3 regions of the Psychrobacillus sp. Z3-81 genome follow, and region 1 is predicted to be linked to each of the others. Evidence: riboswitches for the same ligand, from Rfam matches in the RefSeq annotation. Region 1 holds a riboswitch; each other region holds the start of a gene.
The links. A riboswitch is a leader RNA that binds a small molecule or an ion and turns the genes downstream of it on or off. The one in region 1 is predicted to bind S-adenosylmethionine.
Positions count from the first base shown of each region.

Region 2: another riboswitch for S-adenosylmethionine. It lies ahead of AC1ECF_RS05890 (methionine ABC transporter ATP-binding protein); the one in region 1 lies ahead of metK (methionine adenosyltransferase).
Region 3: another riboswitch for S-adenosylmethionine. It lies ahead of AC1ECF_RS16830 (O-acetylhomoserine aminocarboxypropyltransferase/cysteine synthase family protein); the one in region 1 lies ahead of metK (methionine adenosyltransferase).

Region 1 covers NZ_JBWQPU010000014.1:71,272-79,199, forward strand. Annotated here, with positions in the region: gene AC1ECF_RS14435 (isoprenylcysteine carboxyl methyltransferase family protein) at 1-128, shown strand, start outside; gene AC1ECF_RS14440 (alpha/beta hydrolase) at 237-1,028, opposite strand; gene AC1ECF_RS14445 (gamma carbonic anhydrase) at 1,110-1,619, shown strand; gene metK (methionine adenosyltransferase) at 1,783-2,982, opposite strand; SAM riboswitch class I at 3,175-3,288, opposite strand; gene pckA (phosphoenolpyruvate carboxykinase (ATP)) at 3,478-5,064, shown strand; gene AC1ECF_RS14460 (hypothetical protein) at 5,248-5,688, opposite strand; gene AC1ECF_RS14465 (alpha/beta hydrolase family protein) at 5,690-6,478, opposite strand; gene AC1ECF_RS14470 (NUDIX domain-containing protein) at 6,456-6,929, opposite strand; gene AC1ECF_RS14475 (CPBP family intramembrane glutamic endopeptidase) at 6,926-7,573, opposite strand; gene AC1ECF_RS14480 (putative motility protein) at 7,759-7,928, opposite strand, start outside.
Region 2 covers NZ_JBWQPU010000004.1:56,984-64,911, reverse strand. Annotated here, with positions in the region: gene AC1ECF_RS05920 (acetyl-CoA C-acetyltransferase) at 1-359, shown strand, start outside; gene AC1ECF_RS05915 (acyl-CoA dehydrogenase family protein) at 556-2,337, shown strand; gene AC1ECF_RS05910 (arsenate reductase family protein) at 2,883-3,245, shown strand; gene gcvH (glycine cleavage system protein GcvH) at 3,319-3,699, shown strand; gene AC1ECF_RS05900 (toprim domain-containing protein) at 3,777-4,127, shown strand; gene AC1ECF_RS05895 (thioredoxin family protein) at 4,140-4,451, shown strand; SAM riboswitch class I at 4,500-4,605, shown strand; gene AC1ECF_RS05890 (methionine ABC transporter ATP-binding protein) at 4,692-5,717, shown strand; gene AC1ECF_RS05885 (methionine ABC transporter permease) at 5,710-6,378, shown strand; gene AC1ECF_RS05880 (MetQ/NlpA family ABC transporter substrate-binding protein) at 6,392-7,195, shown strand; gene AC1ECF_RS05875 (NCS2 family permease) at 7,632-7,928, opposite strand, start outside.
Region 3 covers NZ_JBWQPU010000022.1:18,092-26,019, forward strand. Annotated here, with positions in the region: gene AC1ECF_RS16795 (M3 family oligoendopeptidase) at 1-1,199, opposite strand, end outside; gene AC1ECF_RS16800 (DUF2087 domain-containing protein) at 1,397-2,152, shown strand; gene AC1ECF_RS16805 (DUF6176 family protein) at 2,209-2,553, shown strand; gene AC1ECF_RS16810 (class I SAM-dependent methyltransferase) at 2,669-3,409, shown strand; gene AC1ECF_RS16815 (DinB family protein) at 3,406-3,876, shown strand; gene AC1ECF_RS16820 (YdcF family protein) at 4,711-5,298, opposite strand; gene AC1ECF_RS16825 (glycerol-3-phosphate acyltransferase) at 5,308-5,955, opposite strand; SAM riboswitch class I at 6,096-6,207, shown strand; gene AC1ECF_RS16830 (O-acetylhomoserine aminocarboxypropyltransferase/cysteine synthase family protein) at 6,322-7,614, shown strand; gene AC1ECF_RS16835 (homoserine dehydrogenase) at 7,739-7,928, shown strand, end outside.

The DNA of each region.
Region 1 (7,928 bases):
TTACAGCAATATTATTTACTCTTTTAAACTTTGCCATGCTTTCCGTCCGTATTCCTACGGAGGAAAAAGCATTAATGGAAGCAACCGATTATAACGAAACAATGAAAAAGAGGGTTCCTACTCCTTAAAGAGCAGACCCTCTTCTACTTTAGACAGATTCCTTGTGACGCTCTAGTCTCAAGGATTTTATTTTGGAGCAATACTAGCTTACTAGTTGTATGTTTGATAGAACCAAGTTAGATAATATAACCAATAGAACGTAGTACATTATCGATAAAGGAATGGCTATAAGCGAATATTTCTTCTTGTTCTGGTTCTAAGTACAGATCATGATAACAGTTCTTCCATTCCTTCCATTGAAATTCAGAAAGTTCCTGTTTCTTAAGCCAGCTTTTTACAGGAGCCGTTTCTATAATCTTATCTCTTTCAGCAGTCATGATTAATATCGGTATGTTTTTAATCGATTCGGTCGAATGCTGAATACTTTTCATTAACAAATGAAGCTCTCGATACCAATCATTTGTAATAACAGAACGATAGACATGGTCGTCCTGCAGGAGTCTAAAAACCTCATAATTCCTTGTAAGCTCCTTCAGATGAATATCATGATGTATCTTTTGCTGTACAGAAAGCTTTGCCAATGCATTTGTCCATTTTGGTGGAGTTTTTTTCAGTTCTAACCATGGAGAGGTTAGGATAACTCCAGCACATTCTATTTCAAGCTTATTGAAAACCTTCATTATTAATGTGGCTCCAAGACCATGTCCTAACAAAAATATAGGCAAATCATATTCTAAAGCAACTTTCAGTGCTTTTTTTATATAATCATAATACTCATCAAAGGATTCCTCGTGAACAGCATCTGGCTTTACGAGCTCTCCGTGTCCTGGTAAGTCCCCCATCACAATATGGCAGTTGGAGCTTCTTAGCTTTTCGATTAACCATGCATACCTTCTATGGTGCTCATATGCGCTATGAACAATCACAACGACAGCTTTCGGTTTTTCTTCTGCTTCCCATTTCCACATGACAACCACCTCATTATTGTTGAAAAATTATTAGTTTGATACCATTAATTATATTCTAAAATACAAAGGAGCGAGTAAAAAATGATTTATCCATTTAAAGGTAAGGAACCAAAAATAGACCAGAGCGCCTATATCGCTGATTATGTAACGATCACAGGGGATGTGACGATAGGTCCTGACACTTCTATTTGGTTTGGTTCAGTAATTCGTGGAGATGTCGCTCCAACAATTATTGGCAGCCGAGTGAGTATCCAAGATTTGAGCTGTCTTCATCAAAGCCCAAATAATCCTTTAGTTATTGAAGATGAAGCGACCATCGGCCATCAGGTGACATTACATGGGTGTACTGTTCGAAAGAGAGCTTTAATAGGAATGGGCTCTATCATTCTTGACCGAGCTGAAATTGGAGAAGGTGCTTTCATTGGCGCGGGAAGTTTAGTTCCTCCAGGCAAGAAAATACCACCAAATACATTAGCTTTAGGAAACCCAGCAAGAGTCGTAAGAGAATTAAATGATGAGGACAAAAAAGATATGGATCGAATCATAAATGAATACGTAGAAAAAGGAAAATATTATAAATCACTCTTATAAGCTTTCTATAAGAGAAGCGAAAACATGGCGTGGTAATTGGACAGGCATTCTTTACGTATATACACTATATCTAATCTAAAAATATACATTTATCATTTTGTCTATTATGATGATTTTTCCTTAAATAAAAAAGAGACTTTCTGTTACGAAAGTCTCTTTCTCTTTAAATTCCTGCCTTTTGCTTTAGCTCATCTGCTTTATCAGTTTTCTCCCAAGGAGCATCGATGTCTGTACGGCCAAAGTGTCCATAAGCTGCTGTAGGCTTATAGATTGGGCGACGTAAATCAAGCATTTTAATAATACCAGCTGGGCGAAGATCAAATAATTCACGGATGTATGTTACTAGCTCTGCTTCCGTTATCTTACCAGTACCAAATGTATCTATAGAGATAGATACTGGCTGAGCGACACCAATAGCATAAGCCAATTGAACTTCACAGCGATCTGCAAGTCCAGCGGCAACTATATTTTTTGCCACGTAGCGTGCAGCATAAGCAGCAGAACGGTCTACTTTTGTTGGATCCTTACCTGAGAATGCTCCACCGCCATGACGTGCATAACCACCGTAAGTGTCTACAATAATTTTACGTCCTGTTAATCCAGCATCCCCTTGAGGACCACCAATTACAAATCGACCAGTCGGGTTGATAAAGTACTTTGTTTTATCGCTTATTAATTCAGCAGGGACGATTGGTTTGATTACAACCTCCTTCAGGTCTTGTTGGATTTGCTCCAACGTCACTTCTGGATGGTGCTGTGTAGAAATAACAATTGTATCTATGTGTACTGGATTGTTATTTTCATCGTATTCTACTGTTACTTGTGTTTTTCCGTCTGGACGTAAATAAGGTAACGTTTCATCTTTACGAACATCCGCTAATCGTCGAGATAGCTTGTGAGCTAAGCTGATTGGTAATGGCATAAGCTCCGGTGTCTCGTTACAAGCATAACCGAACATAAGACCTTGGTCACCTGCTCCAATCGCATCAATATCTGAATCAGACATTGAGCCTTCTCTTGCCTCAAGTGCTCGGTCTACACCAGCAGCAATATCTGGAGATTGCTCATCAATCGCAGTTAACACTGCAGAGGTTTCAGAGTCAAAACCATATTTAGCTCTTGTATATCCAATTTCTTTGATAGTAGTGCGTACTACCTTAGGGATATCTACGTACGTAGATGTGGTAATTTCACCTGCAACTAAAACAAGTCCTGTTGTCACGGTAGTTTCACAAGCTACACGAGCATTAGGATCCTCTGCTAAAATTGCATCTAGAATAGCATCAGAGATTTGATCACAAATCTTATCTGGATGCCCTTCTGTTACTGATTCCGATGTAAATAATCGACGTTGTGTCAAAATGCTTTCCTCCTATATCCTGCGAGATTTCTCTCAGGAATTGATACGGTACTCATTCCCATGTCAAGCCTATATTAAACTTGAAGCCGTTTCGGACTTGGCACACAAGGATTTAGGGCGATGTAAATAAAAAAACCTTTCACTCATGTTCAAATAAACAATGAGGAAAGGGATTCATATCATAAACACCTTTCACTCTTATCAATCAAGGCTATACCTTGTCTCAGGTTGGGCACCTTTGTAATAATAGTATTACAGGTTGCCGGGTTTCACAGGGCCTGACATCCCTCCACCGACTCGGAATAAGAGTATCCGTTCAATTTATCATCATACGTAAACATAAAATAGAAGTCAATAATTTTTGTCCAAAATTTCACAGTTTAAAAATTTTATGCTAATTAGTATAGATTATATAGTCAAATGTGTTATACTATTTCACATATCAGATAACCACCTCCACCTGTAGAGGGAAAATATAAAAAAGGATGGTAATATCACATGAATTCAATTGATACTATGAGTGAACTGACCCAATTGTTATCCGGGAATAATATTTGCCTTCAATTATCAGTGCCAGAGCTTGTTGAAAAAGCAACAGCTCGAGGAGAAGCAGTACTTACTTCCACCGGGGCTGTGAAAGCAGAAACCGGAAAATATACTGGTCGCTCTCCGCAAGATAAATATATCGTGGATGAACCTATCTCTAGAGCAAAAATTGATTGGGGTCCTGTGAACCAACCGATTTCCGCAGAAAAATTTGAAGCTTTATATATAAAAGTAGTGAAATATTTAAAAGAACAAGAAGAACTTTTCGTATTTAATGGATTCGCTGGTGCAGATCCTGAATCGCGCTTGAGCATCCAAGTCATAAACGAATTTGCTTGGCATAATTTGTTTGCTCATCAGTTATTCATCCGCCCTACTTCCGAAGAGCTTTCTACACATAAAGCTGATTTTACTGTAATCAGCGCGCCTAACTTTAAGGCTGACCCAGCTTTAGATGGAACGAACTCCGAAACTTTTATCATTGTTTCCATGGAAAAGAGAGTAGTTCTGATCGGCGGTACAGAATACGCTGGTGAAATTAAAAAATCTATATTCTCTATTATGAACTATTTATTGCCGGAAGAAAACATTTTACCAATGCATTGTTCAGCAAATGTTGGTGAACAAGGAGATGTTACCCTATTCTTCGGTTTATCTGGTACAGGAAAAACAACGTTATCAGCTGATGCTGGACGTAAATTAATCGGTGATGATGAACATGGTTGGTCTGATAAAGGTGTATTCAACATCGAAGGTGGCTGCTATGCAAAATGTATCGATTTAACTCGTGAAAATGAGCCACAAATCTATGATGCTATTAAATTTGGTACTGTTTTAGAGAATGTAGTAGTTGATGCGAATACGCGTGTAGCTGATTACGCAGATAACTCACTTACTGAGAATACGAGAGCAGCATACCCTATTCAATATATTGATAATATAGTAGACCCTTCTGTTGCGGGTCATCCAAATACAATTATTTTCTTAACGGCTGATGCATTCGGAGTGTTACCTCCAATCAGTAAATTAACGAAAGAACAAGCAATGTATCACTTCTTAAGCGGCTTTACTTCTAAGCTTGCTGGTACAGAACGAGGAATCACTTCTCCACAGCCTGCATTCTCTACTTGCTTCGGCTCACCTTTCTTACCATTGCATGCTACTGTATATGCTGAAATGCTTGGAAAGAAAATTGATGAGCATGGAGCACAGGTTTTCCTAGTAAATACCGGCTGGACTGGTGGAGAATACGGCGTAGGAAGCCGTATGAAGCTATCATACACACGTACAATGGTGCGTGCTGCAATTGAAGGAAAATTAAATGACGTAGAAACTGTTCAAGATGATGTTTTCGGATTGGCAATTCCAACTCAAGTAGAAGGAGTTCCAACTGAAGTGCTAGTTCCACGTAATGCATGGGAGGATCAAGCAGCTTACGATAAGAAAGCAGCAGAGCTCGCTCAAGCATTCCGTGACAACTTTAAAAAATTTGGTACAGTATCAGAGGTCATTTCTTTAAAGGGCGGACCAATCGCATAATAAAGTCCCTTAATGCGGGATAAATAGGACTGAAGTGAGACGAGTAACATCGTTCTCCTTCAGTCTTTTTCTTTTTCCAAATAATTATTTCTGTTTTAGTTCTTGTGTAGGTTCCAATATAATAAAACAATGCAAAAAAACTGTCCTAAAAGCCATCTATTATGACCTTTAAGACAGTTCTCTTTAGCTGATATAGTCAACTTCCGTCGTGATAGGAAGGATAAACTCAACTTGTTCTACCATGTTCTTTTCTACGTTGTAAAATATTATCTCCGAGCCGTAATGATTGACCTCTAAATAGACTTTTCCATCCTTATAGAAAAGCATTCGATTCCATTTTAACCCGCCCACTACTGGGTCAATAGAGCCGTTACGCAAGAACAAACGATTTTCTTCATTTAACATAACCGTAAGCTCGTTATGCATATAGGCGTTCATCGTTTGGTAGGCAATTTGGTTTATTTCTTCACACGGTTCCATTTCTTCATTCAGACAATGAATTACTACCTCTTCTAAATCATTTGTGAAATGATCCCATAAATCCTCCCAAAAGCTTGTATCAACGGGATACATTTCCTTCCCCTCTATACTCATTGACTCTACTGTGACTCTAATCTGTCCCATTTTATCTTCCTCTCTGGTTTTTGATCCAGAGACACACATCTTTTACTACCTGCCGATTTGCCTTGCTTGGAAAATAATGCGTGAAATCTGGATAGTACCAAGTTTCTACCACTTTGTTATACCCAAGTAAGGCAGCTTCCAAAACCTTTGCTTGACCGAATGAGACATTTTGATCACTTTCTCCATGAATGATTAACACAGGGGCTTCGATGTCCTCCAGATGAGGCAGAGGGTTTCTAGCCATATATTCCTCTGGCATATTGTTAGGAGTTCCACCTATCACTCTTTTCATCATTCTTCTCATATCAATACGTTCCTTGTAAGTAAGAAAAATATCCGAAACGCCAGACCATGTAACCAAAGAAGCAATATCCTTTCGAAGAATAGCGGCCCACAAGGCCATGATTCCTCCTCTGGAGAAGGCAAATAGGTGAATCTTTTCCTTTGCACAAAATTTCTTCAATATATCGATCCCATACATTACATCCCATCTATCCTCGCCGCCAAACTCATCTCGTCCTTCGCCCCCTCTATTTCCACGATAATAGGGAGCAAAGACTATGAGCCCCTGCGATGCAAATTGGGCAATCCTTGCTGGACGAACCATTCCCAGACTCTGCATCCCTCCCCTGCAATAAAGCAGGCCTTCATAATCCCCTTCTTTGATAGGTTGAGCAAGCATTCCCTTTACTCGAAGACCATTAGACCAATAGGTGATTTCGGTTAATCGAACGTTCGGATTAGGGGAAGGATAAGCCCTTTGTCGCTCAATCGTTCCACTTGGTTTCATATGCTTTCACCTTCTTTAATATGTTTTGCATTCCTGTATCCTTCATATGAAAGCTTAGCTCACCATTATTATCCCATTCGTCTTCGGAGAGCCAAATAATCCCATCTGTTTCATGTGTAGTGGGGCCCTCTAATATCTCCTTGACCTTGCCAACATACACTGCTTTACAGAATGGCGGATTATCCAATACTTTATATTCAGCTAACCATTCCAATTCATCCAGCTGTACACCAGTTTCTTCTAATGCCTCTCTAATAGCAGCCTCCTCTAGCGTCTCTCCTTCCTCTACTTTTCCACCTGGAAACTCTATTCCCCTTTTTGGATGCTTCGTCATTAGCCATTTCCTCTTATATTTGGCTAACACTAATACATGCTTTGCCACCACATCAAATTGGTTAGGCTTAAAGCTTAATTCCACCCTGTTATTATGTAAATCATGAAACGATATCATGAACTAGCTACACCTCCTAAAACAACTAATACATATACGACAATTATGCCAATATCCGCTAAGCAATGGCTAATAATTGTTGGATAAATGCTTTGACAATAATATCTTATACCACCCCATAACAAACCTGCTAATAGTACACCTATAAAAGCAATAATAGAATACGGGAAGGCAAAAAGAGTAATCACGAGAAATAAATGATAAAGGGCATAGAAGAAGGACGTAATCAAAATAGTGGAGAATGCACTCATTTTTTCAATAAGCCTGCCATAGATGAAGTTTCTCCAATACCATTCCTCTAAGAACGGATTAATAAATATCAATACTAAGATAAAAATAAACACCTTTCGGCCCGTAAAGTCCCATACCTGCAATTGTTCATGCAAATGCGCCAAATCAAAAATCTGCTCTTCAAAAAGGATGGATAAACCTACAATCAGAAGCATACAAATAAGTCCAGTGCCAATCCCTATCAAAGCTTGAATTGGCTTCATCCCATGGTATTTCCAGCTTTTCTTATGAAAGTATGGCACCAAAAATAGCCAGCCATAAAATAAGAGAAAGGTGATCACAATGTTCTGTAAGACTATTAACCCAACTACTAGAAGCAGGGTAGGACCAATCAACAACCATAATAGCTTCATCTTCACGTTCTCCTTGTAAAAAGAGACTTAGCCTCATGCTAAGTCCCAAATTCTATTAGTTGTTCTCCAGAATTAATTTTCTGCTATTCCTTAGAGACTAGTTTAAACCATTATAAGACTTTCTCCATAGTATGGCGTAGGTATTAAAAAACATGCACCAGGAGAACCCTGAGCATGCTTTTCAATTAGGCTTGTACATCTACAGAAGTACCCTTGTACGGGTGCTGCGCAACTGATTGCGGCATGTCTTCTATTAATTGAACAGCTGTGACAGCCTGCATATTAAGTGAACTTTGCAATACACTTAATTGAACAGTATGTTGAAGCTGTGCAAGCTGTGAAGACATAATGGAGC
Region 2 (7,928 bases), on a different contig from region 1:
AGTTCCGTTCCTTTGCTACTGGTGGAGTTGCACCAGATGTGATGGGAATCGGACCGATTGTAGCCGTACCAAAGGCATTGAAGCTTGCTGGATTATCGATTGAGGATATCGATATTTGGGAAATAAACGAAGCATTCGCTTCCCAATCTATCCAAGTAGTTCGTCATTTAGGAATCGATATAGATAAGGTGAATGTAAACGGCGGAGCAATCGCTTTAGGTCATCCACTAGGGGCAACAGGAACAATTCTAACGCTAAAAATGATGAGTGAATTGAAGCGCCAAGGGAAGCAATTCGGTGTCGTTACAATGTGTATCGGCGGCGGAATGGGTGCAGCAGGAGTGTTCGAGCTTCTTTAATTAAGAAGAAAAGCGCAAGCGCCTATGTCTGCCCCGACAAGCAAATGGGGATTGGTGAGGATGGAAGGAAAACTAAGAACGTCACATCGTGTGACAACGTTTTCCTGACCAACATCCTGTTGTCCCTCGAGGGGCAAGGCGCTGGAGCTGGACAATTATCATCAAAAATCTTTTTATACAATAGGAGGAAGAGAAAATGACACAAGTTCAAGACGTAGTAAAGGGTGGAAGCTTCTTAATAGAAGATATCGAAGCAGAACGTGTATTCACACCAGAGGATTTTACAGAAGAACAAAAGATGATAGCAAAAACAACAGAGGAATTCGTTGCAAATGAAGTGCTTCCTGTAGTGGAAAACTTAGAGCACCATGAATTTGAGCACTCTGTACGTCTATTAAAATCTGCTGGGGACCTTGGTCTTCTTGCAGCAGATATTCCAGAAGCATATGACGGGCTTGGCTTAGACAAAATTTCTTCTGCTTTAATTGCAGAAAAAATGTCTGTAGCTGGTGGATTCTCCATTACACATGGCGCTCACGTAGGAATCGGTACACTACCAATCGTCCTTTTCGGTAACGAAGAGCAAAAGAAAAAATACTTACCAAACTCTGCTTCAGGAGCTAAAATCTCTGCTTATGCATTAACAGAGCCAGGTTCAGGTTCAGATGCACTAGGTGCGAAAACAACTGCGAAATTAAATGAGGCAGGTACTCACTACGTCCTAAACGGAGAAAAGCAATGGATCACAAACGCAGGTTTTGCAGATGTATTCGTTGTATACGCTAAAGTAGATGGAGATAAATTCACTGCATTTATCGTAGAAAGAAACTTCCCAGGCGTATCTGTTGGTGCAGAAGAAAAGAAAATGGGGATTAAATCCTCTTCTACTCGTACATTAATCCTTGAAGATGCAGAAGTACCAGTAGAAAACCTATTAGGTGAAATTGGACGCGGTCATATCATCGCATTCAACATCTTAAATATCGGACGCTATAAATTAGGTGTAGGAACAATTGGTGGATCTAAGCGTGCGTTAGAACTAGCAATCTCTTATTCTAACCAACGTCAACAGTTTAAGACGCCAATCTCTTCATTTAATTTAACAAAGCAAAAATTAGCTACGATGGCTTCTAAGCTATATGCAACAGAAAGCTTGATATACCGTACAGTTGGATATTTCGAGGACCGTATGAGTCAATTAAGTGAAGAAGAGCAAAAAGACGGAAGCAAAATTGCAGCAGCAATTGCTGAATATGCAATCGAATGCTCTATTAACAAAGTAGTAGGCTCTGAGGTTCTAGATTATATCGCGGACGAAGCTGTTCAGTTACATGGTGGATATGGCTTCATGCAAGAGTATGAGGTAGAGCGCATTTACCGTGACTCTCGTATTAACCGTATCTTCGAAGGTACTAACGAGATCAACCGTTTAATCGTTCCAGGTACATTCTTGAAGAAAGCAATGAAGGGCGAGCTTCCATTACTTCAAAAAGCACAAGGTCTTCAAGAAGAGCTTCTGATGATGATGCCGGAAGAAATCAGCGATGAGCCACTAGCACAAGAAAAAGTATTAGTAGCAAACGCGAAGAAAATCGGACTATTAGCTGCTGGTATGGCTGCACAACGTTTTGGCGCTAAACTAGAGGCTGAGCAAGAGGTACTTGTAAACATTGCAAACATCGCAAACAACGTATTTGCAATGGAGTCAGCAGTGCTTCGTACAGAAAAAGCAATCAACCGCAGTGGAGCAGAAAAAGCTTCTCAAAAGCTTCTTTACACAGAAATCTTCTGCCAAGAAGCATTTGATGAAATCGAAAAAGCTGCAAAAGAAACACTAATCGCTTCTGTTGAAGGCGACAACCTGCGTATGATGCTTTCTGCACTTCGCAAGTTGACACGCTACACTCCTTACAACGTAATCGAGAAAAAACGCCAAGCTTCCGTGAAGCTAATCGAAGCAGAAAAATTCGTTGTTTAATCATTAGTTATGGGGAAGGTCTCTCAATGGAGACCTTCTTTTTACATGAAGCGGTTGATTTCCGTTCTAGCTGGACGCTTTCCTGGGGGCGCGGCTTCGGGACAACAGGATGTTGTTCAGGAAAACGTTGGCACACGATGTGCCGTTCTTAGTTTTCCATCTTGTTTCGGATGCTTCCGAAACAATTGGATTTTCCGCACGCGCTTATCCCCTGGGAGTCGCCAGCCGACACTTCAATCAACTTTTTCTTATATGTCATCCACAATTTATAGTGATGCGCCCCCTGACAACCCAAGTAAATCAAGCACTGACGCAAGTAACAGACCCATAACCGCAAGTAACCAATAAGCCTGCGCTAGTAACATACACAGCATCGCAAGAAACCACAGGCGAACCGCAAATAATGGCAGAAACTTGCCAAACTAATCCACCATTATAAAAGGTTAAAAACCGGCCATTCTCACCGTAATTTACCCCTCTACCTTTATATGGCTTGCTCAAGAAGGAGAGAATGAGTATGATAAAAAGAAAAAGGGTGAGATCAAATGAAGATACAATACTATGGTTACCCAAAGTGCAGTACATGCAACAAAGCGAGTAAATGGTTAAAAGATAATAATGTTGATTTTGAGAATCACCATATTGTCGACAATCCACCTTCAAAGGATTTATTAGAAGAAATCGTAGATAAAAGTAACATAGAATTAAAGAAATTTTTTAATACAAGTGGAATGAAATATAGAGAGCTTCAGCTGAAGGACAAGCTTCCGAATATGGCTAAGAATGAACAGCTTACATTGCTTGCATCAGATGGCATGCTCATTAAACGTCCGCTTGTGTATGACGGGAAAAATGTAACGCTCGGTTTCAAGGAAGACGAGTTTGAGAAAACGTGGAAAAACAAGTAAATCACCTTGTTTTTACTATAAAAGTATGTGAATATAATAGTAGAATGTATAATTTTTGGAGAGGGGTATATAAATGAGCACACCTAAAGATTTAAAGTACTCAGCGGATCATGAATGGGTAAAAGTAGAGGATGGAAAAGCTAAAATCGGAATTACTCATTTTGCACAATCCGAGCTTGGAGATATCGTTTTCGTTGAGCTTCCACAGGTTGGCGACGAAATCAAAGCTGGAGATCCTTTCGGAAGCGTAGAATCTGTAAAAACGGTTTCTGAGCTATATGCACCTATCAGCGGAAAAGTGGTTGAGGTGAATACTGAGTTAGAGGATAGCCCCGAATTTGTAAACGAATCACCTTACGAAAATGCATGGATGATTGTAATCGAGCCAGCAGATTTGGAAGAAGTTGAAAGTTTACTTAGCCCTGAAAAATACGATGAACTAATAGCAGAGTAATAATCAAAGCGCCGGTTAATATCGGTGCTTTTTTCATATAATAAAGGTAAAGGGAAGAAGTAAGGAGAGAAGCAGCTATGACTACTATTTTTAGTAACCAAGTTATTCTTGTTGAAGGAAGGTCAGATAAGCTTCAGCTTTTAACACTTCTAGATGAACCAACCGAAATTATATGTACAAACGGTACGATATCCAATGTGAAATTAGAGGAGCTTCTTAGTCCTTATGATGGACTTCCGATTTATGCATTTCTGGATGCCGATAAGTCTGGAGAACAAATTAGATCGATCGTAAGAAAAGAATATCCCGAGGCTATACATCTCTATACAAACCCAATGTATGGAGAAGTGGCAAATACACCGATGAAGGTTTTGGCATCTATTTTGAAACGTGTTAATATAAAGGTGAAAAAAGAATTCTTAGTATAGGAAGATGCCTTTATGAATGAATGGACACGCAAGGAATGGGAAGCGAATAAAAACCAATCAAACATGACTTTGTTTTATTTATATACACCCATGTGTGGGACCTGCCAGGTGGCCCATAAAATGATGGAGGTTGTCCAAGAACTTGTGGATGTTCCTATAGGCCAGGCTAACATTAATTTTATCCAAGAAGTGGCCAAAGACTATCAAATTGAAAGCGTTCCTTGTCTTTTAATCACGAAAGATGGAGCGGTTGTTCGAAAAATTTATGCTTTTCAATCTGTTCCCTATTTAATAGAAACTATTAAAAGTATTGACGTAGATTAATAATAATGATAATATGCAGTATACTATATGTGAATTAAATAAAACTAACTCTTATTAAGAGAGGCAGAGGGAAGTGCCCGATGAAGCCTCGGCAACCGTCATGAAAATGAAATGGTGCCAAATCACACAAAGCAGAAGCTTTGAAAAATGAGAGAATGGATGAATGGTATTTATTGTTACCTACACCCCTTCTGCTCTTTTGCAGAAGGGTTTTTTTGATAGAAAGGCGGACAGGTTTACATGATAAGTTTAAAGGGAGTCTCGAAAAAGTTTGCTACAAAAAACGGAGAAATCGTGGCAGTAGATAATGTAAATCTTGAAATTAAATCTGGAGAGATTTTCGGGATAATAGGGTACAGTGGTGCGGGAAAAAGCACAATGATTCGTTTGTTGAATGGTCTAGAAAAACCATCAGAAGGGCAAATTATCGTAAACAATCAAGAAATAACAGCAATCAGTGAGGATAAGCTCAGACACTTCAGACAAAAGGTAAGCATGATCTTCCAGCATTTCAACCTTCTTTGGTCTAGAACGGTTGCAGAGAATATTGAATTCCCACTAGAAATTGCAGGGGTATCTAAAGAAAAGCGAGCAGCACGTGTCAAGGAGCTTCTAGAATTAGTTGGGTTAGAGGGAAGAGGAGATTCTTACCCTTCACAGCTTTCAGGAGGCCAGAAACAGCGCGTTGGGATAGCGAGGGCTCTTGCCAATGGTCCAGAGGTATTGCTATGTGACGAAGCTACTTCTGCGCTTGACCCAGAAACAACAGACTCTATTTTAGATTTACTAGTAGATATTAATGAAAAGCTCGGGCTTACTATTGTGTTAATTACTCACGAAATGCAGGTTATCCAAAAAATCTGTAATCGAGTTGCGGTTATGGAAAAAGGAAAAATTGTAGAGCTAGGAGATGTCCTGCAGGTTTTCCAAAAGCCACAGGCACCTATTACGAAACGATTTGTTTCACAGATATCTGATTCCAATCAGCCTACTCAAACCATTCGCAATCTAAGGGAGCTCTATCCAAATGGTAAGCTGGTAAAGCTAGTTTTTGTAGGAGAACAAACGGAGCAACCAATTCTATCTAGATTAATTAAACAAATGGATTTAGAGGTCAATATTGTTCAAGGGAATATCTCTCATACACAAGGAGGGGCCTTTGGTACACTGTTCCTTCACCTAGAAGGAAAAGAAAAGGCTATTAAGCAAGCGATTGACTTTATCCATGCTCAAAAGATTCATACGGAGGTGATTCCTCATGCTTGAAACATTACTTCCGAATGTGGATTGGCCTAAAATGTGGGAAGCAACATGGGAAACAGTATATATGACAGGAGTTTCTACTCTGCTTACGGCTATCTTAGGATTAGCCTTAGGACTTCTCTTGTTTTTAACAAGCCCCCATCAAGCATGGGCAAACAAGCTAGCTAACTGGCTAACTGGAGCGGTGGTAAATATATTCCGATCCATACCATTTATAATTCTAATAATCCTGTTAATCCCGTTCACAACGTTTTTAATCGGTACGATGAGAGGACCAAATGCAGCATTTCCTGCATTGGTGATTGGTGCAGCACCCTTCTATGCGAGACTAGTATTAATTGCATTAAGGGAAATCGATAAAGGCGTGCTAGAAGCTGCCAAGGCAATGGGAGCAAAAACTTCCACAATTATCTGGAAGGTGCTTCTACCGGAATCCATGCCGGCTTTAGTATCTGGGATTACAGTTACAGCGGTGGCGTTAGTTGGATACACTGCTATGGCTGGAATTATCGGAGCGGGCGGACTCGGAACGCTTGCTTTCCAAGATGGTTTTCAAAGAAGTAAAGATGATGTAACCTTCGTAGCAACCATTCTTATTCTAATATTGGTATTTATTATCCAGTGGGCTGGAGATACAATAACTGCAAAAATCGATAAACGATAAGGGAGATAGTCAAATGAAAAAGTTATTAGCAGGGTTATTCTTAACAGCAAGTACAGTGGGATTAGCAGCTTGTGGAGACGATGACAGCAACAAGTTAGTGGTAGGAGCTTCTAACGTACCGCATGCAATTATCTTAGAGGAAGCTAAACCATTGCTAGAAGAACAGGGCATCGAGCTTCAAATTGAAACATACCAAGATTATGTACTTCCAAACAAAGACTTAGAATCTGGAGAGATAGATGCAAACTACTTCCAGCATGAGCCTTATCTAAAATCACAGATTGTAGATCATGGATATGATTTCGTCAATGCGGGTGGGATTCATATCGAGCCAATCGGTCTTTATTCTAAAAAATATGATTCAATCGAAGAGCTTCCAGAAGGTGCAACTATTTTAATGAGTAATTCTGTTGCAGACCATGGACGAATTCTTGCAATGCTTGAGGACGCTGGGCTAATCACTCTAGCAGAAGAAGTGGACCGCACTGCAGCAACTATCTCCGACATCGTTGATAATCCGAAAAACCTTGAGTTTGATCCGAACTACGAATCAGCCTTAATGGTTCAGCTTTATGAAAATGAAGAAGGAGACGCTGTTCTAATCAATTCAAACTATGCAATCGATGCAGGATTAAATCCATTAGAGGATTCCATTGCAATTGAAGAAACAGATTCACCATATGTGAACCTGATTGCAGTTAATGCTGGTGATGAAGAGGATGAGCGTATCAAAGCTTTAGTGGAAGCGTTGACGTCGGAAGAAATTCAAGAGTTTATCTTAAATGAATGGGGCGGCTCTGTCGTACCAGTAAAATAAGAAAGAAATAAAAGAAGAGGTACTCTCTTCGTAATTATAAGCAGAAGGTACCTCTTCTTATTTATATCTAGTAACGGAGACGGCCGTTATTTGAAAATAGATTCTTCCAAAGGGTTAGTTCTTATTGAAATATATTTATAAGGGGAGACATTAATTGGTTCGTAGCAGCGTCGGCGACTCCTGTGGGAGCAAGGTGGGAGGTAAGACAGCACAACCACGCGCGTTAGCGATGGGTGCTGGCTTACCGGGGGGAGGGAAACCTAAGTACGTCACATCCTGTGACAACGTTTTCCTGACCAACATCCTGTTGGCCTCCACTCCAAGCGTCCGACGATGCGGAGAACGAAAGGTTCAACACAATAAAAAACACTTATGATTCTATACGTGCAAAGAATCATAAGCATTTCTCATTCAATTTATCCCAGTCACTTGTATATTAGTGAGGTAAAAATACTAATTGGATTGCAAACAGGATAGCGAAGATATAAAGCATTGGATGAACTTTTTTCGCTTCCCCTTTTACTATTTTTAGAATTGGGTAGAGAATAAATCCAAATGCGATACCTGTTGAAATACTAGACGTAAGCGGCATAGTTAGGATAACTAAGAATGCTGGGAATGCTTCGTCAAACTTGCTCCAGTCAATCTCCTTCACAGATCCTATCATCAACGCACCTACAATTATTAATGTAGGTGATGTTATAGCTGCTACACCTGAGATGGAGCTCACTAA
Region 3 (7,928 bases), on a different contig from region 1:
CTTAAATGAGCAAACTTATATTTTTCCGTTTGGTCTTTAAAGAAAAGCTCCATCCAAGGCCATGTGAAAAATTCCATACTCATCGAGTGGATTTCTGCTGATTCAAAGGTTGGCCATAGATATTCTGGGATTCCGATATTTCTGCTAGAGTAAACCTGAAAGGCGTGACCAGCTTCGTGTGTTAAGACATCAATGTCTCCTGACGTTCCATTGAAGTTGGAGAAAATAAATGGAGATTCATAGTCCTCGATGAAGGTACAATAGCCTCCAGCCTCTTTCCCTTTTTTCGCAACTAAATCCATCAAATCACGATCAATCATGAATTGGAAAAACTCAGCCGTCTCTGGAGAAAGTTCTTCATACATTTTCTTGCCATTTTCAATAATCCATTCAGGAGAACCCTGTGGTGTAGCATTTCCTGTTAAAAAGTTAAGTGGTTCATCATAGAATTTTAGCTTTTCTACGCCAATGCGCTTCGCTTGACGCTCATACAGCTTTGTAGTTAATGGGACAATAAATTCCTTTACTTGATCACGGAAGTTTTTCACCATAGCTGCATCATAATCGATACGATTCATGCGAACATAACCAAGCTCTACAAAGTTTTTATAGCCAAGCTTTGTCGCAATTTCATGACGTGTTTTTACTAATTGATCGTATATATCATCAAACTTTTCTTCATTATCAGAGAAGAAGCTAGCTGATGTTTCTCTTGCTTTTTTACGTGTTTCGCGATCTGTTGACTCAGTAAACTTCCCTAATTGAGCCAGTGTGTATATTTCACCTTCAAATTCGACCTGTGCAGAAGCCACTAGCTTTGAATAATCCGAGCTTAGTTTATTTTCTTTTTGCATTAGGCCAATTACCTCAGGAGAAAAGGCTTTTATTTGAAACTCTGCTAGATCAAATAGTTGGCTTCCCCATTTTTCCTCTAGCTCTTTACGGAAAGGCGAAGCTACTAGAATTTTATAATACTCTGTGATTAGCTCCTCTACCTCTGGTCCAGTTTCATCAAGATAATCTCTCTCTTTTTGATAAAACTCATCATGTGTATCGATAGAAGCTCTAATGTACACCAAGTTGGCTTGTGTAGAATAATTGTTGCGAATAGTATTTAAATCTTCGATAATGCTGTTTTGTTCCTCTAACGTAGAAGCTTCCTTTAACTTAGATAAAAGACCGTGAAAGTTTGTCTTCATTTCCACTAATTCGGGTCTCTTATACTCATAATCCTTAAAAGTAACCAATGTTTTTCCCCCTTTGGAATAACTATATTCCTTCTAATTGTGCTTTATTTTCAGATAAATCTCAATACATTAAATTGTCAGTTGACATTATATAGACAATTATATAATATGTTTATAAAAAATCAAACATTTTAAGGGGTTGTTTGTTCGTGGAGTTAATAGAAAACTTTTGGGACGCCAATATGGAGGAGCTGAAGAGGGGGTATACAGAGAGTTCCGAGTCATTTGAGTGCTTACTGTGCGGAGAAAAAATTGAAAAGGGAATTATTTATCCCAAGGAAGAAGTGTTATACGAGGCGGAGCGCTATACAAAGCTTCATATTGAGGAAAAGCACGGATCTGTTTTTCAATATTTAATAGGGTTGAATAAGAAGGTTACTGGTTTAACAGATCATCAAAATAGCCTGCTAGCTCTCTTTTATGAAGGGAAAAATGACAAAGAGATTCAGCAGGAGCTTCAAATTGGTAGCGCTTCTACTATACGTAATCATCGTTTTGTATTAAAGGAAAAGGAGCGACAAGCGAAAATATTTTTGACCTTGATGGAGCTGTTAAAGGAAAAGGATCTACATGCCCCAGCATTTCTTGCTCCGCATAAGAATGCAACGATGGTGGATGACCGATACAATATGACGCAGGAAGAGCAGCAAGTGCTTGAGAAAAAGCTATTTCCTCAAGGTGTTGAAGGGATGCTGGTCAAATTTCCGAAAAAGGAAAAGCAGAAGCTTGGTGTCCTGCGAGTAATTATTAAACGGTTCGAAGAAGGAAAAAGTTACACAGAAAAAGAAGTCAATGAGGTATTAAAAAGCATCTATGATGACTATGTAACATTACGCCGCTACCTTATCCAGTATGGATTTTTAGATCGAAAGGACGATGGGAGCGTCTACTGGGTGAAGAGCTGATAAAAAGAGATGGTGTAAGAATATTAACGAATGAAAGTGTAAGGGGATGAATGAGAATGAATATAGAGTGTACGAGATTTAGAGTGAAACCAGGTAAAACAGAAAAAGTAAATGAGTGGTTAGGCTACTTAAACGAAAATATGGAAGATGTTCTGATGACACTCGAAGGCGAAAAAATGTATGTCGAGACGATTTTTCGAGAAATCTTAAACGGAGAAGAGTATCTATATTGGTACTCTGTTCAAGGGACCGACGGAATCGAGGTGGAGGAATCAGAACACTGGATTGATAAAAAGCACCTTGAATATTGGGAAGAGTGTATCGATAAAACATACAAACCGGTTCATTTACAAACAGAAGTAGTAATGATTCCTGAAAAAGTACGAGAGTCTATGAAATAAGAATTACTATTAGTAAGTCCTGTAAGATAAGAACTTCTTTATTACGTGAATGTATTCTCCGTCAAGAAGGAATGGAAACATACCTTATAGAATGGGGTTATGGGGAGGAATGTACATGAATGATATGTTAGCAATAAATAAAGCGGGCTGGGAAAAATCGGCGGAACGCTTCTTTGGTAGAACGGCACTACCAGATTATGGTCCATATGCACCATCAGAGGATATACTTCAGCTGTTCGGTGATTTGCAGGGAAGAAATGTGTTAGACATAGGTTGTGGCAGTGGGCATTCTCTGCAGTATATGAGTAAGAATGGTGCAAGTGAGCTGTGGGGTCTAGATATGTCCACGAAACAGATAGAGACTGCCACGAATGTACTGGCGAATCAGTCGGTAAAAGTGTCATTGTTTGAATCACCGATGGAGGAAAATCCGGGGCTTCCTGTGGGATATTTTGATGTTGTCTACTCAATCTATGCTCTAGGCTGGACCGTGGATTTAAAGAAAACTCTATCCAACGTTGCAAGTTATTTAAAGCCTGGAGGAGTTTTCATTTTTAGCTGGGAGCATCCCTTACATGATCGGATTACCTATGGAGAAGAGAGATTTTATTTCCAGAAGTCATACAATCAAGAAGGACCGGAATATAACGAAGCGTGGCATAGTGAAGTAATTACGTTCCATCGGAAGCTGAGTACATATATTAATACACTGATAGAATGTGGCTTTGCCATCGAAAAAGTAGTCGATGACGTTGTAATGCCGGAGGGAGAGACTCCACCAACTAAATGGTATTCCAATCAAAAAGCGGAATTTCTTCCGCCGACCTTTATTATAAAGGCGCGTAAAAATGTATGAATCATTATTGTGACAGTGCTTTGAATCAAATAAAAATTGCGTTAGATAGTGTCTTAGTTATCATGGAACAGCTAACAGAGGAAGAGTTGTCGGTAAGACCATCTTCTGAAAAGCGGTCGATCCAGGAGCAGCTGGAACATCTGGTAACGATTTGCAAGGCGGATCTCCTTATCGCAAATGGCTATAGACAGGAAGAGATGAATGAATTCTATTCCTATTTAAAATTCGAAAGTGTAGAGGATTTAAAAAGGGCAGCACTAGAAAACTTTGCTTATCTATCTGCAACCTATAAAGCATATTCCGAAAATCAATTGGAGGAGCAGGCAACCTCCTATTGGGGGGCTACCTACTCAAGATTTGAATGGCTGCTAGAGATTGTAGCTCACCTCTATCACCATAGAGGCCAGCTTCATGCACAGCTAGTATACGGAATGGGTAAAGAGATAAAGGTATCGTTGTTTGAATAGGGGAATTGGTCTTCTAAGTAGTAGAATATTCTAATTAGTAAGGCGGAGATGGAACAGGGAGTAACGTCTAGAGCAGTAAGAATTGGAAATCGAGTGAGAGTAAAATTGCTCTATCCGAGAATAAATAGCCTCCGAACGAGAGTAAATCAGCTGAATGAGAGTAAATAGCTTCCGAGCGAGAGTAACGGGAAGCCATCCGAGAATAAAGTGTCACCGAATGAGATTAACCACCGCCTAACTGAGAGTAACGGCTGACCCAGTAAGAGGTGGGAAATTGAGTGAGAGTAAATAGCCTCCGAGCGAGAGTAACGGCTGACCCAGTAAGAGGTGGAAATCGAGTGAGAGTAACTTCGCCTTATCCGAGAGTAAAGTAACCTCGAACGAGAGTAAATCAGCTGAATGAGAGTAAATAGCTTCCGAGCGAGAGTAACGGGAAGCCATCCGAGAATAAAGTGTCACCGAATGAGATTAACCACCGCCTAACTGAGAGTAACGGCTGACCCAGTAAGAGGTGGGAAATTGAGTGAGAGTAAATAGCCTCCGAGCGAGAGTAACGGCTGACCCAGTAAGAGGTGGAAATCGAGTGAGAGTAACTTCGCCTTATCCGAGAGTAAAGTAACCTCGAACGAGAGTAAATCAGCTGAATGAGAGTCAATAGCCTCCCAGCGAGAATAACGGGAAGCCATCCGAGAATAAAGTATCACCGAATGAGAGTAACCGACGCCTAACTGAGAGTAACGGCCAACCCACCAGTAGGAAGCGGAAAATCAATAATCCTAGCTGCCCCACCCCTTACTCCAATTAAAAAACTCTGCCGTCCACATAGGCAGAGTTTCATTGTCCAGTGATAAATGTCCTTAGTAATGCTACACGTTCCCTTAGTCTCAGCTTTGCCTCGGTTACTGGTGGTGTCTCGGCAGGAACTACGTCTGCATCCCAACCAAGCCCCTCGGCAATTATCTTGGACCGTTGCAAGTGGAAATCACTAGTGATGATAGTGACAGCTTCCACGTCATCAGGCAGAATCTCCTGAGAGAATAGTAGATTTTCATAAGTAGAGGTAGATTTATTTTCCAGAATGATTCTTTCCTCTTCAATCCCGTGTTCGACCAAGTATTCTTTCATTACAACTGCTTCTTCTATATCCTCATCAGGTCCCTGACCACCAGAGACTACTAGTTTGATGTGTGGATATGATTGGGCATATTCCAAAGCGGCTTCTAGTCGATAACGAAGTGCCAAGGATGGGATATTTCCTTCTTTGACTTTTGCTCCTAATACGATTGCATATTCATTTGTGCCATCTGCTGCTGGCTTAAGTCCATCCTCTAGCCATTTGCCAGTTAGTAACCATAATCCTCCTCCAACAAAAAAGGTGATAAAAACGGGTACTAGCACAATCCACCTCATTTTTCTTTTCATGTATGCTCCTTAGGTTGAAGGCTTTTTCTTCTTAATAACGGATGAAAGTGTTCGCTCTTCCTTTTTCATTAGTCGCTGAACATTCTCGCGATGAAGTAGAAGGGCCATCAAGAACAGAAAGCTGGCAACTATGACAGGACCTAATCCGTCTGCTACCCAGAAAGATGCTGCTACGAAAACGATGTAAAATGCAAAAACTCCGATTAATAAATAGTCCGTTATAATAGTGATTGCTATAAGTAGCAGTAATGCGGCAAGCCCTACCGGCCAATGCAATGCAAGTAATACTCCGATAATGGAAGCAGTACCTTTTCCTCCTTGAAAGCGTGTGTAAATAGGAAAGTTATGTCCTAGGATTACAGCAGCCCCAGCTAAATAGAGTAAAAAATCTAACTGTGCAGGAGAAAAAATCTCTGTATATTGAGCAAACAATCGAACGCCAATGATCATAACGGCGCCTTTTAATATATCGATTACCCCAACAAGAATGCCATATTTCCAGCCAAGTACAATGGTTGCGTTAGATGCACCAGAATTATTTAGGCCTTCCTTTTTAATATTCACACCACTAAAAAATTGTGCTAGTTTCGAACCATGAATTGACCCAAGAAGATATCCGATGAAAAGAGTTGCAACTCCATATACCCAAATACTCATTTTACGTTCCCCCTTTCCAAGGTATTCCTTTTATTAAACGAGTGTAAGAACAAAAAAGTTTCAGAATTTTAACTATTTTCCTTGACGAATAAAAGAAGAGGAGCTAAACTGTGTAACAAGATGGAAATACAAACCAAATACTCTTATCAAGAGAGACCGAGGGAATAGGCCCTACGAAGTCCAGCAACCCCAGTTTTTACTGGAAGGTGCTACATCCTACAAATCCATTTAGTTGGATTTGGAAGATAAGAGGAGGAACAAGTCAAACAGTCCCCTCTTCTCATTACTAGAAGAGGGGTTTTCTTGTTCAATATCCTCTCGAGGCCTCCAGCATTCCATCTAAACTACTAAATTGGAGGAATTCAAATGACTAATCTTCACAAAGAAACATTACTTCTGCACGGTGGACAACAACCGGACCCTGTCACTGGCTCACGAGCGGTACCCATTCACAAAACGACTTCCTATGTATTTAAAGACACGGAGCATGCACAAAACTTATTTGCTTTAAAGGAAACTGGTAACATTTACTCCCGTATTACGAACCCAACAGTTGATGTGTTTGAACAACGTATTGCAGCATTAGAAGGAGGAACAGCGGCTGTCGCACTTTCCTCTGGGATGGCGGCTATTGCTTTTTCTATCTTAAATATTGCAGGAGCAGGCGATGAAATAATTGCAGCTGAGAATTTGTATGGAGGAACATTTAATTTATTTGCCCATACACTCCCAAGGTACGGCATTACCGTAAAATTTGTTGATTCAACCAATCCAGAAAGCTTCCGAGAAGCAACTACGGACAAAACAAAGGGATTCTTTGCTGAAATAATCGGTAATCCAAGTCTCAATGTGTTGGACGTAGAGAAAGTGGCAAGCATTGCAAATGAGGTGGGAGTTCCATTACTGGTGGATAATACATTCGCGACACCTTATGGCTGCAATCCAATTGAGCATGGAGCTCACGTGGTGATTCACTCTGCAACAAAGTGGATTGGAGGTCATGGAACAACAATCGGTGGAGTCGTAGTAGACGGTGGTAATTTTAACTGGAACTCTGATAAGTTCCCAGGCTTCACGGAGCCAGATGTAACCTATCATGGATTACGTTACGGCATTGATGTACCAGATGTAGCGTTTGCTATTAAGCTGAGAGTACAGCTGTTAAGAGATTTTGGTCCCTCTCTTAGCCCGGAGGCTGCCTTTTCCTTCTTACAAGGATTGGAGACACTTCATTTAAGGGTGCCGAAGCATAATGAAAATGCACAGGAGATAGCTGAATACTTACAACAGCATGAAGGAGTGACATGGGTCAACTATTTAGGGCTTGAAAGTCACCCGACTCATGAGCTTGCAAAAAAATACTTAACATCAGGATATGGCTCCATTCTAACCTTTGGAGTAAAGGGTGGAAAAGAAGCGGGTCGAAAAATCATCGACAATATTGAAATTTGGTCTCATGTTGCAAACGTAGGAGATGCAAAATCGCTGATTATACACCCAGCATCCACTACCCATCAGCAGCTGACTCCAAAGGATTTAGTAAAGACAGGTGTAACCGAGGATTTAATTCGCTTATCAGTGGGCTTAGAATCAGTCGAAGATTTAAAGGAGGCGCTTGGTAGAGTTCTTCTAGAAAAAACAAATGTCCTCTCTAGATAGAATTTTTGTTGTGATTTGGGTTAAAATGGTCTACAATAAGTAAAATAATCAATCGTTGAAAGATTGGAAAATTTACTTCAGTACGATTTGGCTCAGGTTGTACGGGTTCTGAGGAGGAAACATCATGGCGAAAATTAAAGCGGCAATCTTAGGCTTTGGGACAGTAGGTCAAGGTATATATCACATTGTGAATGAAAAACGAGAAGACTTAAAAAAGTCATTGGGATTAGACATTGAAATTAGTGCAATTCTGATTAGAGATCTAGGGAAGGAAAGACCTGAGACACCAGGTGTTTTAGTCACGGATGATTTTG